2 regions of the Aequorivita sp. IT1183 genome follow, and region 1 is predicted to be linked to the other one. Evidence: riboswitches for the same ligand, from Rfam matches in the RefSeq annotation. Region 1 holds a riboswitch; the other holds the start of a gene.
What was found. A riboswitch is a leader RNA that binds a small molecule or an ion and turns the genes downstream of it on or off. The one in region 1 is predicted to bind cobalamin.
Positions count from the first base shown of each region.

Region 2: another riboswitch for cobalamin. It lies ahead of AC3RVF_RS07515 (TonB-dependent receptor); the one in region 1 lies ahead of AC3RVF_RS15005 (PAS domain-containing protein).

Region 1 is NZ_JBYRHS010000007.1:95,421-103,679, forward strand. Features, by position in the region: gene AC3RVF_RS14975 (AAA family ATPase) at 1-325, opposite strand, end outside; gene AC3RVF_RS14980 (hypothetical protein) at 325-1,380, opposite strand; gene AC3RVF_RS14985 (microtubule-binding protein) at 1,638-2,981, opposite strand; gene AC3RVF_RS14990 (DEAD/DEAH box helicase) at 3,264-3,881, opposite strand; gene AC3RVF_RS14995 (tRNA dihydrouridine synthase) at 4,149-5,096, shown strand; gene AC3RVF_RS15000 (acyl-CoA thioesterase) at 5,323-5,706, opposite strand; gene AC3RVF_RS15005 (PAS domain-containing protein) at 5,703-6,269, opposite strand; cobalamin riboswitch at 6,402-6,667, opposite strand; gene AC3RVF_RS15010 (hypothetical protein) at 7,295-7,987, shown strand.
Region 2 is NZ_JBYRHS010000003.1:418,098-426,356, reverse strand. Features, by position in the region: gene AC3RVF_RS07525 (FecCD family ABC transporter permease) at 1-1,021, opposite strand, end outside; gene AC3RVF_RS07520 (ABC transporter substrate-binding protein) at 1,021-2,166, opposite strand; cobalamin riboswitch at 2,212-2,423, shown strand; gene AC3RVF_RS07515 (TonB-dependent receptor) at 2,454-4,286, shown strand; gene AC3RVF_RS07510 (YncE family protein) at 4,299-5,348, shown strand; gene AC3RVF_RS07505 (S41 family peptidase) at 5,427-6,821, opposite strand; gene AC3RVF_RS07500 (RNA polymerase sigma factor) at 7,051-7,557, shown strand; gene AC3RVF_RS07495 (hypothetical protein) at 7,544-7,981, shown strand; gene AC3RVF_RS07490 (DUF4252 domain-containing protein) at 8,086-8,259, shown strand, end outside.

The DNA.
Region 1 (8,259 bases):
AATTATCGCGCAGCCAAATGGCCATTGTTAGTCCCTCCTGCAACGACAAAAGCGCTTGGTTTAGTCGCAACGGAATGGCTATAGAATCTGGTAACAATCGCTTCTTTAAGGCTAAGATTGTTTTCGAAATTGATATTACTTCGTTGTTGGCTGTGCCATTCGCCTTTGCCAAATACATCATAATTGAAGTATCTGCCACATTTTTGTCGCGGCGTTTTGCTTTGTTGCCCTGTTCCCATTGAATTCCTTTTAAATAGGAAGTTGCTTCATCGCGAAGTGCCTCTAATTCCGAAATTTTTATGGGAAATGTACTGTTGTGTTCCATTAATTTAATTTTAATTCGGGGATTTCAAATGGGTCTAAAGTGAGTGAATGAAGTGTTTCAGGGATTTTATCATACAGAAGCTGCATCACGCGATGGGAGGTAAACAAATACTTCTGACGCTTTTTACTTTCCCAGAGTTGCAATTCTTGTCTGTTGAAAATATTGCCTTCGTTAAAATTACCCGAACTATTTATTTCATCTATTGAAATTGCCATGGCATATGCCGAAATATCTACCGTTTTATCTACAATGCCTTGCAACAAAACGTGAGTTATATCGAGTTCGTCTTTTGCGAAAATGCTATGTAACGGACCAAAATCTACTACCCGTAATTTTTTAGGCAATAGCTTAGGCAACTTTTTGTCGATAGCATACGCCATCATATCCAAACTCATATTCCTATCGGCAACGGTTTCTAACACTTCGTAAATATTTGGAGTGTATTCTTCGAGCGTTTCTTTGTACAAATCGAAATTCAAAAAGCAGATAAACGCACGGTTAAGGGTAATGTCGTAAAAACTCCAACTTACCATATATTCGCCTTCGGTTTTATTTACATTCGTCACTATTTTCCCTTGAATAAACCGTCTGAAAATATAGTGTTGATCTACCGAAGTATAATAAATTATAGATGCCGCTTGCTGTAGTTTTCTTTCTGAAATATGTTCGCGATCCTTTAAAAGGGTTTCCAAAAACTCCTTTTTAAGCGTATCAATATCGGGCAACTTGTTTAAATGTTCGTGCCTTAAATTAAGATCATTGATAAGGTATCTAAATTCCAAATAATTAGGAAATCCAGATTCGGTAAGGTCAATGCGCATTTTTTCCTCATCGTCAAACAAGTATTTTATTCTGAAGGCTTCGAGGGAATAGGTGAGTAGCTCGCAGTATTGTTTTATAAAAGTGACTTCTGTTTCACTGCAAATACCCTTTTTCGACATCGCTTCCTGTAGATTTTTAAACGCATGGTTTACAATCTTAAAATACACTTTGTACTGATCCTTGGTTTCAAGAATAGCACTGTCTAAAGGGGTTGCAATGGAATTTAGTGACATTTATTTTATTCAGATTTGAGATTTTAGATATGAGACGTAAGACCGCTGCGCTGTAAGACCGCTTCGCTTTAGGACCGCTTCGCTCTAAGACGTAAGACTTATGACTGCTTCGCTGAAAGATTTAAGACTAAACTTACACTTTTAGTCCTACGTCTTACGTCATTCAGTCTTACGTCCTTTTGTCCTTCGTCTTACGTCCTTCAGTCTTACGTCTTACGTCCTATAGTCTTACGTCATTTTCACTACCGACTACCAAACTAACTAAGCAAATCATCCTGTACATCTGTTTTCGGCTTTTTCGACGCTGGATTGTTGTCATTTCCAGAAGGTGCGTTAGCGTCTGTTGCGTAATATTCCTCAAAGATTTCTTTCATATCAATACCGTAACGGTCGGCGAAATTTTTCTGAATTTCACCATCCTTTTTCCTGATTTCTTGTAAAGATTCGGCATAACTAGAGTAAACTCCTTGCATTACTTTTTCGTGAACCGGAATGTTGTCCATCATTTCTTGTCTTGCTTTGGCGCTTGCACTGTGCATAGAAGCTAGGGTTGCACCAATGTGCTCATCTGTTTTAACTCCTAAGTGTTCCAAAATTGCGGCAAATTCTTGATCTGTTCTTGCTTTTAAAGCCACAACATAACCGTCGTAATATTTAAGTCGCTCGTCTGTGTCGCTCTTTAATTTTGCGCGATGCGTTTGCAGGTTGCTGCGTAAAGACGTTAATACCTTAATAGTAAGATTGTGCTTTTGAACAAAACTATCTTTACTCGCGGCCAGAGTAGTGTAGGCATTTTTAAGCCCTTCCAATTCTTCAACCTTTTGTTCAATAGTTGTAACTTTTCCAATGGCTTCGCTATATTCTGGAGATTGTTTGTCGCTAATTTCTTCCAAAGCTTGTCGGGACTGCTTTAAAAGCGCGTATTGTTCCTCTAACTTGGCTTCGGTTTCTTCCTTTTTTTCTAAGGCTTTTGTATGATTTTTACTGGCTTCAACTATTGCTACTTGAAGCTTTTCTTCAACCTCTTTAATTTCCACTTCACGATTTTTAAGACGATCTACCGCAGCCTGACTTTTATATGAAAGTTCGTTTAACAAGGTTTGCACGTCTGCGCTTTCAATACGCGTTTGGAACATCTGCTTCGCCTTCATATCTGCGCCGTCGCGTGTTTTTTGGGCGGCAACGAGTTCTTGTTCTTTTTTCTTAATTCTCGCTTTTCGGCCCCAAAGATTATTCCACCAGTTATCTGTTATTTTTTCGGCATCTTCAAGTTCCATTTTTGCACGCTCGAGTGCTTTTATAGCCTGATCTATCACCTTTTGTTCCGCTGGATTTAGCGTACTGAATTTTTCAAAAACAATTCCAACTTCATCTTGGTAATCGGTAAGATCTTTAATGGCATCCAACAAATTACCACGGTCTTTTTCGGCCATTCCTACAACATCATCTAAAGTTGCATTCAGGATTCGCTGTCTAACCTCGGGATCATCTTCTTGGGCTAGCTTGCTCTTCATTTGGTCTACAGCCTTGCCCCAATTAACATCTACCTTTCCCTTTGTGGTATTTTTATCTGTTTCTAATAAATCAAAATCATCTGCCATTGTAGCTATTTTTTAAGTTTGTACATTTTCAAAATTTCAATGGTCAATGTCGGAAAAAAAAATGATTTTTTAAATTAAAATTTATAGGGCAGGAGTTATTAGCGCTTCATTTAGTATCGATACCTAAAACTAAAACGCAAATTGAAGAAAGTGAAGAAAGTAAAGCAAATTCGTAAAGCACACAGTATTTGTGTCTTACAGTTCAATTGTTCTTTTTGAAACTAAAGTGAGTATAACAAGATGTTGCTTTAGGCCATAGTAATTTATGAAAACAGAGACCTTTTAATTTTTTAGAGTAACCTTTTTAGAAAACTCCATAAAATACGACTCAAAACGCTTAAGCATCGGGTGCATTTTTTCAATATACAGCACATACTGGCATCTTTGAATACTTTGTGCAATAGACATAATAGCCGAATACGACGACTTCTGAATTAAAAACTCGGCGTCGTCAATACTAAATATCTTTAAATCTGCGATACTTACGCCATTGGTTAAAAACAACTTGTTCATAGACTTAGGCGTAGAAATAAGTATGTCGACTCCCATTGCAATCTCAGATTTTTGCACATCGTTGTGAAGCTCTTCATAGCCCACATAAACACGTAACGAAGTATATTTAGTGTACAATAAAAATGCATCGTACAACTCCATTGCCTTTTCCTTATTTTCTACCAGAACTACCGCCCTTGGGGCATTCCCGATCTCTCTGCACTTTAAAGCGTGCATCGTTGTTAGGATAAGCGTGGTGGTTTTCCCACTATCTGATGGAGCGATGCAATACACATTAGTACCACTTTTTATTACAGGAATACTGTTGCTCTGAAAAGGAGTAGGGGTCGTTATTTCTAGAGTTTCAAGTCGCTCTTGTATTTCAGGATGTAATTTTTTAAAAGGCATAGATAGTATTGAGATGGCAGTTTAATGCACCATTTATATTAATTATGGCAAAGATACTATTTGAGGGTGGTTTAATTGAGTGGAATGTGTTTTTCTATTTTTAGAGGAAAAATCAATTGACTTTCTTTTCTTCTAAAACCTTATTCCAAAAACGATTTTAAAATCTCAACTCAAATCTCTTATCGCTTTACAATAGTCTTGTATTAGGATTATATAAAAATCAAAACCAATAAACAATTCGCTTATATTTGCCCCAGCAAATAAACTATGAGTTTTACACTTTTATCTTCGCCATTACAGGGATTTACCACTTTTCATTTTAGGAATGCACAAAACAAATATTTTGGAGGTATAGATACTTTCTATGCGCCCTATATTCGTTTAAATGGCAAGATGGAAGTGAAGCAATCATACGAGCGCGATTTATTACCAGAGAACAACGCTACTTTAGAAGTTATTCCTCAGATAATTACAAATGATGCCGACGAGTTTATTTTTGTTGCTAAATACGTGCAACAATTTGGTTATAAAGAGCTAAACTGGAATTTAGGTTGTCCGTACCCAATGGTTACAAATCGTGGCATGGGTTCTGGTTTAATTTGCGATTTCAATAAAATAGATGCTATTTTAAAACGTGTTCACAATGAAACCGATATTTTGGTCTCAATGAAAATGCGGATGGGGTATGAGCATAGTGACGAAATTCTGCACACTTTTCCTATTCTCGATAAATATCCGCTTAAAAACGTTGCTATACACGCGCGTCTTGGAAAACAATTATATAAAGGCGGCGTAGATTTAGACGCTTTTCAAAAATGTGTTGACGCCGCAAAACACAAACTGTATTATAACGGCGATATTACCACGGTGGCACAGTTTAAGAAAATGCAGGAGCGTTTCCCAAGTATTGATCATTTTATGATTGGTCGTGGCTTAATTGCCGATCCGTTTTTACCGAGTATGATAAAAAACAATACTACAGACTATCCTGAAAATCGCTGGGATTTATTTGAAGCTTTTCACGACGAAATCTACCAACAATACGATGCAATTTTATCTGGGCCAACACCAATTAAAATGAAGATGTTAGGTTTCTGGGAATATTTTTCGCAATCTTTTTCGAATCCGCAAAAAACCTATAAAAAGATCAAAAAAGCCGCCAATCCTGTAAAATATAGAATGGCTGTAAAGGAGATTTTTGATAGCGAGCGGTAATAGGTTTAGCGGTTTTCTATAGAATACATCTTCGCCACTACTGTAGCCTGTGTCGGCCACACAGTTTTCTTTGATTAATCCGTGTTTCCACCGACGCCGTTTTAGCAGCTGGTCAATATTGAGTAATTGTTGGGTATTCCTATCAGTAAGCGTGATACATTTCAGAGAACACGGGAGAGACACCCACGTGGGCAGGGTATAGGATGAATGTTAGTGAAAAGGCCTATTATATTAATTTAATAGGATTTTTATTTTCATCAATCGCAACAAAGGTGAATACTCCACTTACCGCTTTTTCCCGACTGTAAGAATACATTTCCTCAACAAATATTTCAACTTTCACCTTAAGGCTCGTTGTTCCCAAATGCACAACTTGCCCCACCAATTCTACAATGGTTCCTGCAGGAATGGGTTTTGTAAAATCGATGCGGTCTGAAGAAACTGTTACCATTCTTTGCCTACTATAGCGTGTGGCAGTGATAAACGCAACCTCATCCATAAACTGCATAGCGGTACCGCCAAAAAGCGTGTCGTAATGATTGGTTGTATTTGGGAAAACCGCTTTAAATATGCGGGTTTCTGATTTTAAAATTCTTTCTTTTACGTTCATAATAGTTCAGTTTCCAATGCCAAATAATGGGTAATACCTTTCTTAGTTTGCATTGGGAAGATTTGTATTTTACACCAGTATTCTTCTTGGTTTTTTTTATAGTTCAGTATTTTTGAAGTGAAGGGTATCTCTTTTAAAAGATTTTCCTTTATAAGTTCCTTGGTTTCTTTTGAAGTTTGATCCCCTTGCAAAAAAGAAGGTTTTTTTCCAAGTGCATAACTGGCTTGATAGCCTGTCATTTTAAAGAACCCAGGATTGGTCCACAGTATCGTTTGCAGCGAGTTGGTTACAATCAATGCGTCGTATGGATGCTTCAATATTTCGTTAAAGTCTGTTTTCCATTGAAATTGACTTTCCATTAACTCTAATGTAATTCTATCTTTTTCCAGCGAATTTAAAGGCTCTCTTGGTGCAAAAAAATCTGCAGTATCCCGCCAACTTATTAAAGGAGATGCATTGGATTGCGGTGCCAGATTTGTTGTGTACTTTTTAAGCTCTTGGTCGTTTAGAGACTCTAAGAAAATATCCAGGCCCGCCATATGCCATAAATTATATTTCGCCATAATGGATGTGTTTAAAAAATGAAATGCCGACAAGAACACTTGTCCCTTGAGAAGTCTGGGTTAAATAAGAGCAGTAAGAAGCTATAAATAAAATCATAAACTTAAAGCCTTTTACCCGAAAGCCAGCGTTTTTTAAATTATTGCAATTTGGCAGGTCTCCTGGCTTGCGTCCTGTAATTTTCCTTCCCATCAACCAAGGTAGACAGTGGATTATTTTGAAGTTTTTAATTACAGGCATCCGCCTTAGGCGGACAAAGCTTACAGTTGCGGGAACAGCATAGGATTTAAAGATTTAAGAAGACTTGGTTTTTCAACCGGCGGCTTCATCAATTTTCACCTATTTCCCTTTTAATTGTTCTGAAATTTTTCAGATACAAACCAAATACGGAACAAAGGTATGGAAATTTGATTACTAGCTAGAGATGAATTTATGAATTGTATTTGTAGGTTCTAGGTTTTCTTTTTTAATCCGTAAACTCCTTGGCCAAAACGATTCGGATGATGATTGAATGAACCGTCATTGCGAGCGAAGCGCGGCAACCTCATGAGGCTACTTGCTATCATGAATAGTACTACACCTGACTCCATTGTCCGGTCGAGCGCAGTCGAGACCTCCTTTTGAAATTAAAAAGCCCCTTATTTAGCAACCCGCTAAAAAAACTCCTCCCACTTCCAATGGCAGTGGAAAGCAGCGAAGCAATCGTATCAATGATGTCTTCATTGCTAGGTCTATAAGCCATCGCAAATCGAAGCTTAACGTAATTAAACCTTTGAGGCTATTTGTTGTCATAAAAAGAACTACACCTGGGGGCAGAATACCGCATTACAGTCCTGCTCAGTACAGGCGCCAGCGCTCGAGAGGGGATGCGAAGTTTTATGGAACTCTCCTTAGTAAGTGTTTCGGAGGAGTGGGAGATGGGTGGCTGGTTTGAACGCTAATAATGTATTAAACAATGAGTACGAGTGGAGATAACCGTCATTCCTACTGCATTTAACCAACTTTATTATACATATTCAAATTTAGAATGAAGTTCACATTTACCTTTTTCTTGATCTTTTACTCGGCCTATTCTTTTTCTCAGAATAAAGAAATTATTGAAAATCGATTACAAGTTCATGATACTATTAACAAGGATTTGAAGGCGAAAGATTCTCTTATAAAAATTAAAAAAATTGAGGATTCAATAAATGCTGCAGATTCTAACGTTTTCCCTCCGTATTCAATATTTAATAGAATTAATGAATTGGATGAAGTTTCTATTATATCAAAATCCAAATTTGACGCAGTAAGTTTGGGAATTATTAATAAGAAAATTAAACCCTTATCTACAAATGAAAGAAGATTATACACCGCGGGGGATTTTAAACCTATCCATCTCTTGGGACTTCTAGGCGGTTCTTTACAAGTAGATCCAATCATAAATGCTATAAGTGGAAGAACAAAACGCCTCAAGAAATACATCCAATTTGAAAAGAAAACGGCGAATTTGATTCTATTAGAAGAAAATTACAGCCATTATATGCTTAATAATCTAAATATTGATGAAGAAATATTAGGAAGATTTTTGACTTATTTAATAGAAGATGAAAAAATGCAGGTTCAACTTGAGAACCTGACAGATGGCCAAATAAAATTTTTACTTGGAGAAATCTACTTCCAATTTATGGATTTTCAGAATGATTCATATCCCCCAAATGATGAGATACAAGAAAAGTAGTTATGATTTTTAATATCACTTAAACCGACATTGCGACCGAAGCACGGCACTCACATCAATGGGTCGTCATTGCGACCGAAGCGAGGCAATCCTATAAGGCCACTTGCTGTCATTAATGGAACTAAACATGAATGGAACTAAATTAGTGCAGATTACAACAGTCGTAAACTCCTTGGCCAAAACGATAGGGATGATGATTGAATGAACCGTCATTGCGAGCAAAGCGCGGCAATCTGATGATGCTCCTTGCTATCGTGAATAGTACTACACCT
Region 2 (8,259 bases), on a different contig from region 1:
GTTTTCGTTTTCGAACCAACAACCAAATTACAACCGGCGCACCAATAAGCGAAGTGATTGCATTAATGGGCAACGTAAATTCGCTAAAAGGTAATTGTGCCACGGTATCACAAATCAGCAGCAGCAAACTTCCGCAAATGAGAACCGCGGGCAATAAGACGAAATGGTTTGAGGTTTTATAAAACTGACGCACCAAATGTGGCACCGCAAGCCCTACAAAGGCAATTGGCCCAACAAAAGCCGTAATACTTCCTGCTAAAATACTAGTTGCCAAAATTATTATGAAGGTTGTTCTTTTAATGTGTAAGCCCATGCTTTTCGCATAATTTTCACCTAAAAGTAAACCGTTTAAAGATTTACTGCTGAAAACACTCAATGTTAAACCTGCTAAAAAGCAAATTCCTAAAATTAATACGCCTTGCCACGATTGATTTCCCAAACTTCCAAAAGACCAAAAAATGTATTGCTGAAGCTGTTCTGCATTACTGAAATAAGACAAAACCGAAACCACAGCGGTAGTAACACTGCCAAACATTAAACCAATTATTAAAATTGCCATGGTGTCTTTTATTCTGAAAGTTACCGCCAAAACGGCTAAAAGGACTAAAAAGCTACCTAATGCCGAAGCCACGACAAGGCTCCATTGACTTAGTAGTAAAGTTCCAAAAATTCCGCCAAAGGTACTTGCACCCAATATTAAAATGGCAACACCCAGGCTCGCGCCGCTGCTCAATCCTAAAACAAAAGGACCGGCCAACGGGTTGCGAAACAAGGTCTGCATTAGCAATCCCGAAACAGCCAAACCGCCACCGGCAAGTATTGCTGTAATTGCTTTTGGTAGTCTGTAATCCATCAATATATAGCGCCAAGTTTCTTTAGAAGCACCGTTGCCAATGAAGACAGAAATAATTTCATCAATAGGAATTGAAACCGATCCGATGCTCAAATTCACCAAAAACGCAGCAATGAGCGCTATAAATAGCACCGCAAATTGAAGGCGAAATGTTTGGGTAGTTTGCATTAATTCAATTTATCAAAAAAGTAAAATTGGTGCTCCGGAAACAACTCTGGGTGTAGAATTTTAATTAAATCTTTTAAAACCAAATCTGGACGATTGGGTGCCAATTCATAATAAATCACACCGCCCGTTTCGCCTTTTTTCATACTGTAAGAATAAACGTTTGCAGTTTTATACGCTTCAAATTGGGCATATACTTGGCTCGCATTTTTCATCTCGTCTAGGCTTGTAAATTGTCCGGGACCTATCCAATATGCTGCATTTTGGCCTTTCTCCAAAACAGATTCTAAATTTAATGCGAGGCTGCCAGTGCCTTCTGAATCTTTCCAAAGATAATCACCATTGGCATCGTCTATAAATTGTGCGCCCCAACTATCACCCTGCGGCATATACCAAACGTCTTTGTACATTGCCCCGCTAATAACTGTGGGGGTTTCTTTTGCTTTGGAAGCAATTTTCTTAGCAGCGTTATAATCGGTTTCAATAGTTTTAAAAATACTATCTGCTTCTTTTTCTTTATTGAAAAGTACTCCAAAAAATTTAATCCATTCTGCTTTTCCCAAAGGTGAAGTTTCTGTCCAATCTGAATTATAAAGCACAGGAATCTCTGTATTCTGAATGGTGGCAAAAGCAGAATTATTTCCGTCAACCGCAAAACCAATTACTGCTTCGGGATTTAATTCGATTAAAATTTCGGTGTTGATATCTTCGTTTTTACCGAGCTCTTTTACTTTTTCGGCTACAATTAGTTGTCGTGTTTTTTCCGAAGAAATATAGTTGAGATTAGGAAAACCGACCAATGTTTCAATTTCCCCCAACATTTCCAAAGAAGGAATGTGTGTGGTGGAAGTAACAACAATTCGTTTAACTGGTATTTCAACTACTGCGTCATACTTTTCAGGATTTTGAATCGCACCGTTTTTTTCAACTAAAGCATACGTAAATGTTTTCTCGGTTCCGGGCCACGGGTTTTTTAGGGTGATGGTTTTGTAACCGTCAAAAGTGGCTATCTCAAAACCTTTGGCGTATTTTATATCCGTCAATATTCCTTCAGCATTTGAGGTATCGGATGATTGAATATCGTTATTGGTGTTTTTACAAGCGGTAAAAAAAAGGAAGCAACTTATAATGAAGACAAATTTTTGCATCCCCAAAAATAATGGTTTTGTTTGGGTGTACTAGTATTTAAAGTCTATTTTTGCGATGAATTTTGGTAAGCAGTTTTCCACACTGGAAAATGCTTTTAAAAGGGAATTCGGTTAAAACCCGAAGCTGTTCCCGCAACTGTAAGTCGTCCCAATATATTTTGGGCGTGCATAACTTCAAAAACCACTGTCAGTCATAGGCTGATGGGAAGGTAGCACAAAAGACAAGCCAGGAGACCTGCCAGATTCATAATTTAAAAATATCAAACTTTCGGGATAAAGGTTGAATTATGAAACAAACTAGTATCCATATTATTTTATTTTTTTTGCTGTGTACGGTTTCTGCCTACGCGCAACTGGATAGCATTCAGCAATTGCCGGAAGTGATGCTTACCGATGCAAAACTCATTCATTTTTCAAAAGGGTTCAAACTAGAAAAACTCAATGATTCTGTTGTTGAAAGAAATGCCACTTCTTTAACTGAAACGCTTCGCTACAATACTTCAATCTACTTTAAAGAAAATGGTTTCGGAATGGTTTCATCTCCCTCTTTCCGTGGAACAAACGCCGCTCAAACTGCTGTGGTTTGGAACGGCATCAATATAAATTCGGTTTTTACGGGACAGACAGATTTCAATACTATTTCACCTTTAAATTACAATGAAATTGCAATAAGAAGCGGTGGCGGCGGTGTGCAATACGGCAGCGGTGCCGTTGGCGGAAGTATTCATTTAAACAACACATATACCTTCGAAAAGATTGATACTACTGCAATCGGACTTCGTTACGGAAGTTTTTCTACAATTGGCGGAAATGCAACCACTACTCAATCTTGGGATAACCTTTATTTAAATGTAGGCGTAGATTTTACTAGTTCTGATAACGATTACGATTATGTGGGTAAAAACCAAAAAAATCAACACGGTGAATTTCTGCGCTTAGCAGCTAATGTAAATGGTGCCAAAAAATTGAAGAATGGCGTTGCTACGTGGAATTCTGAATACACCTATAACGACCGTAATTTTTCTGGCAGTTTAAATACTATCGGCAAGGACGGTTATAAAGATATTGCAACACGTAACCTTTGGCAATTGCAGCAAAGAATTGGGTTATTTACAACAAAAGCTAGCGTTGCGCATCTTTTTGAACAATACCGCTATTATCCAAATAGTGAAAAACCTTTGTTTGACGAGGGCAGTGCGAACACATTTATAAGTGCCCTGCAATCTGAAGTTTTTCTTCGGGAAAAACTTCGGCTAAACGCAAAAGTTGAATACACATACATAAATGCCACTGGAGACAACGTGGGTGAGAATTTGCGAAAAACTTTAGCTGCTGTAATTCTGTTAAATCATAAAATTTCGAAAGATTTTAGCTACGGTTTAAATTTTAGAAAAGAATTTCTGAATGATTTTGACAACCCATTTCTTTTTTCGGCTGATGCTAAATGGCGACTTTCAGAAAAGTATGCGCTTCGTATAAACGGTTCAAAGAACTATCGCGTGCCAACCTTTAATGATTTGTTTTGGTACGCAGGTGGCAATTTAAATTTGCAGCCAGAAACTTCATATCAAATTGAATTGGGGCAGGAGTTTTCCGTTGGAAATTTGAAAGCAGATTTTGCGGCATTCTATATCTCTTCCGAAGATTTAATAAAATGGGTTCCTGCCAGCGGCAATGTTTGGGAGCCTATAAATATTAGTAAAACACGAAATTACGGCCTCGAAGCATCTGTTGGTTATTTTGTGAAAATTAACCAACAGCAATCGTTGGATTTTAGTGCGAATTATTCCTATACCAAAGCAGAAGATTTAGAAAAGCTGAAGCAGCTTATTTATGTACCGTTTCACAAAACGTCTGGCACATTACAATATAATTTCGCAAATTTCTCTGCTTATGCGCAAGGATTATTTAACGGCGAAATATACACAACTACAGACAATAGCGAGAGCCTCGATGCTTTTACGGTTTTTAATTTAGGAGCTGAATATGTGTTGCCATTTAATCCAAATATCACGGTAGGTGGCAGATTCAAAAATGTTTTTAATACCTATTACGAAAATGTGGCTTATCGGCCAATGACTTCCCGAAACTTTCAAATATTCTTAAACTTTAATATATAACAAATGAAAATTATGAAAAAACTATTGTTTCTATCTTTAACCACGATGCTTTTTATATCCTGTAGCAATGATGATGATGATGTGCAACCAGAAATTATTCCTGCAGCTTTTGAAAATGGAATCCTTATAACTAATGAAGGTCCGTTTAGTGGCGGAAGCGGAACAATTACATACATATCTGAAGATTACAGTACAGTTTCTCAAAATATTTATAAAACTGTGAATGGATCTGACTTGGGTAATATAGTTCAGTCTATGGGTTTTCAGGATGAGAATGCTTATATAGTTGTAAATAATTCGAATAAAATAATGATAGCCAATCGCTATACTTTCGAGAGTGTAGATTCGATAACAGTGGGCATTAACAATCCAAGATATTTTATGAGTGTTGATGGAAACAAAGGCTATGTAACCAATTGGGGCGATCCAAATGATAATTCTGACGATTATGTGGCAGTTTTAGATTTGAGAACTAATACTGTTTCTAGTACAATTCCCGTGGCTTTTGGTCCTGAGAAAATGGTTGTTTATAACGAGAAAGTATACGTTGCTCATCAAGGAGCTTACGGACAGAATAACTTGATTTCAATTATTTCTGCTAACGGTTTAGACGGAACAATTACGGTTGGCGATGTGCCAAATAGTATGGTAGTTTCTGGAAATTCCTTATTCGTATTATGCGGTGGAAATCCTGATTACACGGGTAACGAAACAGCTGGTTCTTTGGTAAAAATTGACCTTTCTACCGGACAAGTTTCAAACACATATAATTTCGGAACAACTGAACACCCATCAAACTTAACAATGGACGGAACGAGTCTTATATATGCAATGAATGGAAAGGTTTCTAAACTGAATAGTTTATCAGTCTCTTTACCGGGAAGCGATATTATTAATGGTTTCTTTTATGCGCTTCAAGCAAAAGATGGAAAGCTATATGCTACTGATGCGAATGATTTTGCAAGCCAAGGTTCGCTGAAAATATTTGATCTTTCTACAAACCTTGAAATTCAAGATTTGCAAACTGGTATAATTCCAGGTGGAATTTATTTTAACGAATAAACGCTTCTGATTTTAATGAAAAGACTCCCTTAAATTTTGAAATTTAAGGGAGTCTTTATTTTTTACAGGCTACCTAATCTAATTCCCAATCATTTTTCCGTTAATGGGAGAATTCGCTTTACTGTCTGAAATTTCCTTTAAACGCGGAGCGTCTGCGTTTCTTGGTACTGGTCTGCCAGCGATTTCGAATAGTGCTGCAGCAAGCAATGGTTCGTTTTCATCACCAAGTTGACCAAGATTGAAATAGTTTTCCTTTAAATTAATTTGTGGAAATAAACCATCAACAAAGTCTGTAGTTCCAGCTGCATTGGCTGTTTTAAACACTAAAGGAAGCATAGCATACGTATGTCCTGGATTTGCTGCACTTCTGCTAAATTGTGGAGCAGGCGCATCGTAAAGTAAAAAGGAGGCCTGAAACTTACCTGTAGTAGTGTCGCCCACTTGCACAGCATCGATATACGGTTTTAGTCCGTTAAGCACTAGTTCACTTGCAGAAGCAGATCTTCTGGTTGTAAGTATATAAACTTGTGAAAGATTTAAACTGTTTATAGCGCTTCCGTTGCTAATAGAGTTATCAAAAAGACCGTCTTCTGCATTTTCCTCTTGACGATCGTCGTTCCAAAATTCTTTGTAAAAAATCTGTCCGTTAAACTGTCCAGTAATCATACTCGCCAAATCGGTTGCAGTTTCTACTGAACCACCGCCATTGTATCTAAGGTCGAGAACGAGACTACTTACTCCATCAGCTTTAAATTGTGCGAAGGCATTATTTAGTTCAGTATCGTAATCTTTAATAAATCCGTTGTACATTAAATAACCAATTTTATTGCCATTCACGGTAAGTGTTTCGGCTTTGTAAACTGGATTCTCGTTATATTGAATTTTGTTTAAAAGCACAGTTTCACCAGTAGCGGTAAAGTTGGTGCCATCGTAAGTTGCAAGTCCGATAGAATAGCTATCTGCAGCGAGCAAATCATTAAAATTGTTTTCGTTTATTTGCTGGCCATCTATAGTGGTAAAAAGATCGCCGCGCACTAAACCTTGCGACTGTGCATCGGTATTTGGGAGCACGTAACGCACATAACCAAAAACATTTCCACTATTGTCTGGATAAAACACTAAGCCGAATTCCATTCCGTTGCTTAATGTAATTCCACTTAGCGCATTTTCAATTAAAGTATAATCGCTGAATAAACTGCTAAACCTATCTTGAGGCGACAATAAATAATTGAACAGGGTTTCAGGGGTTTGATAGTTGTCTAAAAATGCGTTTAAATCGTCTTGATTTGCAAAGGCGTCGTTCGCTAATTCTGGCGTATCCGCTTTGTACAGATAAAAATAATTTAGACCGCGGTAAATAAAATTCTGAATTTCTTGAGTTGAAGCCGTTTGAAGATTATCATCGGCATCTTCAAAACATGAAACAAAAAGGATTGAAACAGCTAAAAGGGAAATGAAAATTTTTCTTTTCATAAAAAGGTTTATTAAGGTATTCTGTTTAAACAGGTAAATTAGGGATTATATTGTAATGGTAAAAATATGCTTTTTTAGTCGAAATTGTTTCGAGACTTTTCAAAGTGAATAAATTTAGAATTGAAAGAGTATTTATGGAAGGTCTTGATTTTTTTCAAAAAAAGAATGTAACAAAAACTCAACCTGTTCGTCATTTAAATAGACGGCACACCAACCACAACCAACCAAGATGGAAAAGACCGAGTTTATTACGATAATAATGCCTTTTAAAGATAAGCTTTACCGCTTAGCAAAGAGGATTTTGGTCTCCAAAGATGAAGCTGAAGATGCTGTACAGGAAGTATTTTTGAAATTATGGAAGGGTAAAAAAGACATTGAAAATTATAAAAACCCCGAAGCGTTTGCAATTACAATGACGAAGAATTATTGTTTGGATCGGTTAAAATCGAAGCAGGCATCAAATTTAAAGATTGTACACAGCAATTTTCAAACTTCTGAAAATATTGAAAAGAATATTGAAGCGAATGACGGGGTGGAAATGGTTTTCAAAATAATGGAAACTTTGCCCGAACAACAGCGAATCGTACTCCAGCTGCGCGATGTGGAAGAATTTGAATTTTCCGAAATAGCGCAAATGCTTGAGAGTAATGAAACCGCAGTACGAGTGGCACTTTCCCGTGCACGTAAAACAGTTAGGGACGCATTGATAAAAAAATATAATTATGGAATTGGCTAAAATAAAAAAACTGCTGGATGCTTATTTTGAAGGTAACACCAGCCTTGCAGAAGAAAAAATGCTTCGAGATTATTTCAATAATGAAATCGTTGCGGATGAATTTGTTCAATACCAACCCATTTTTGCGGGTTTAAAAGCCGCAAAAGCAGAGCATTCAACTAAGGAATTCAATTTACTTGAATCTAAGTCAACGAGCGTTAAAAGTTGGTGGTACTCTGTAGCGGCAATACTTGTAGTAGCATTTGGGGTAGGTACTTTCTATTTTTCACAACCCAATTATACCCAAGAAGAAAAGGAAGCAGTTGCGGCTTTTGAAAAAAGCAAAGAAGCAATGCTGCTACTTTCCGAAAATTTAAATAAAGGTGCAGAACGACTTACTTTCGTGGGACAATTTGAAGATACTAAAGATAAAATTTTTGAATAAAGAATAGTTTAACGGAGTTTATCTTTCGCAGTATCAAAAGACGCTGTGATTGAAAATTTCAAAATCAATAAAAAACAGAAATAACAAAACAAAAATAAATAACGATGAAAAAAATAGCAATTTTAGTAGCACTGGCAATAGCGCCAATGGTTTCGTGGGCACAGAATGCTTTCGATTCCTTTGAAAACGAAAAAGATGTAACTTCGGTAGTGGTTACAAAAAATATGTTCAAACTTTTGAGTAAAATGGATTTAAACTCTGCCGATCCAGAAGCTCAA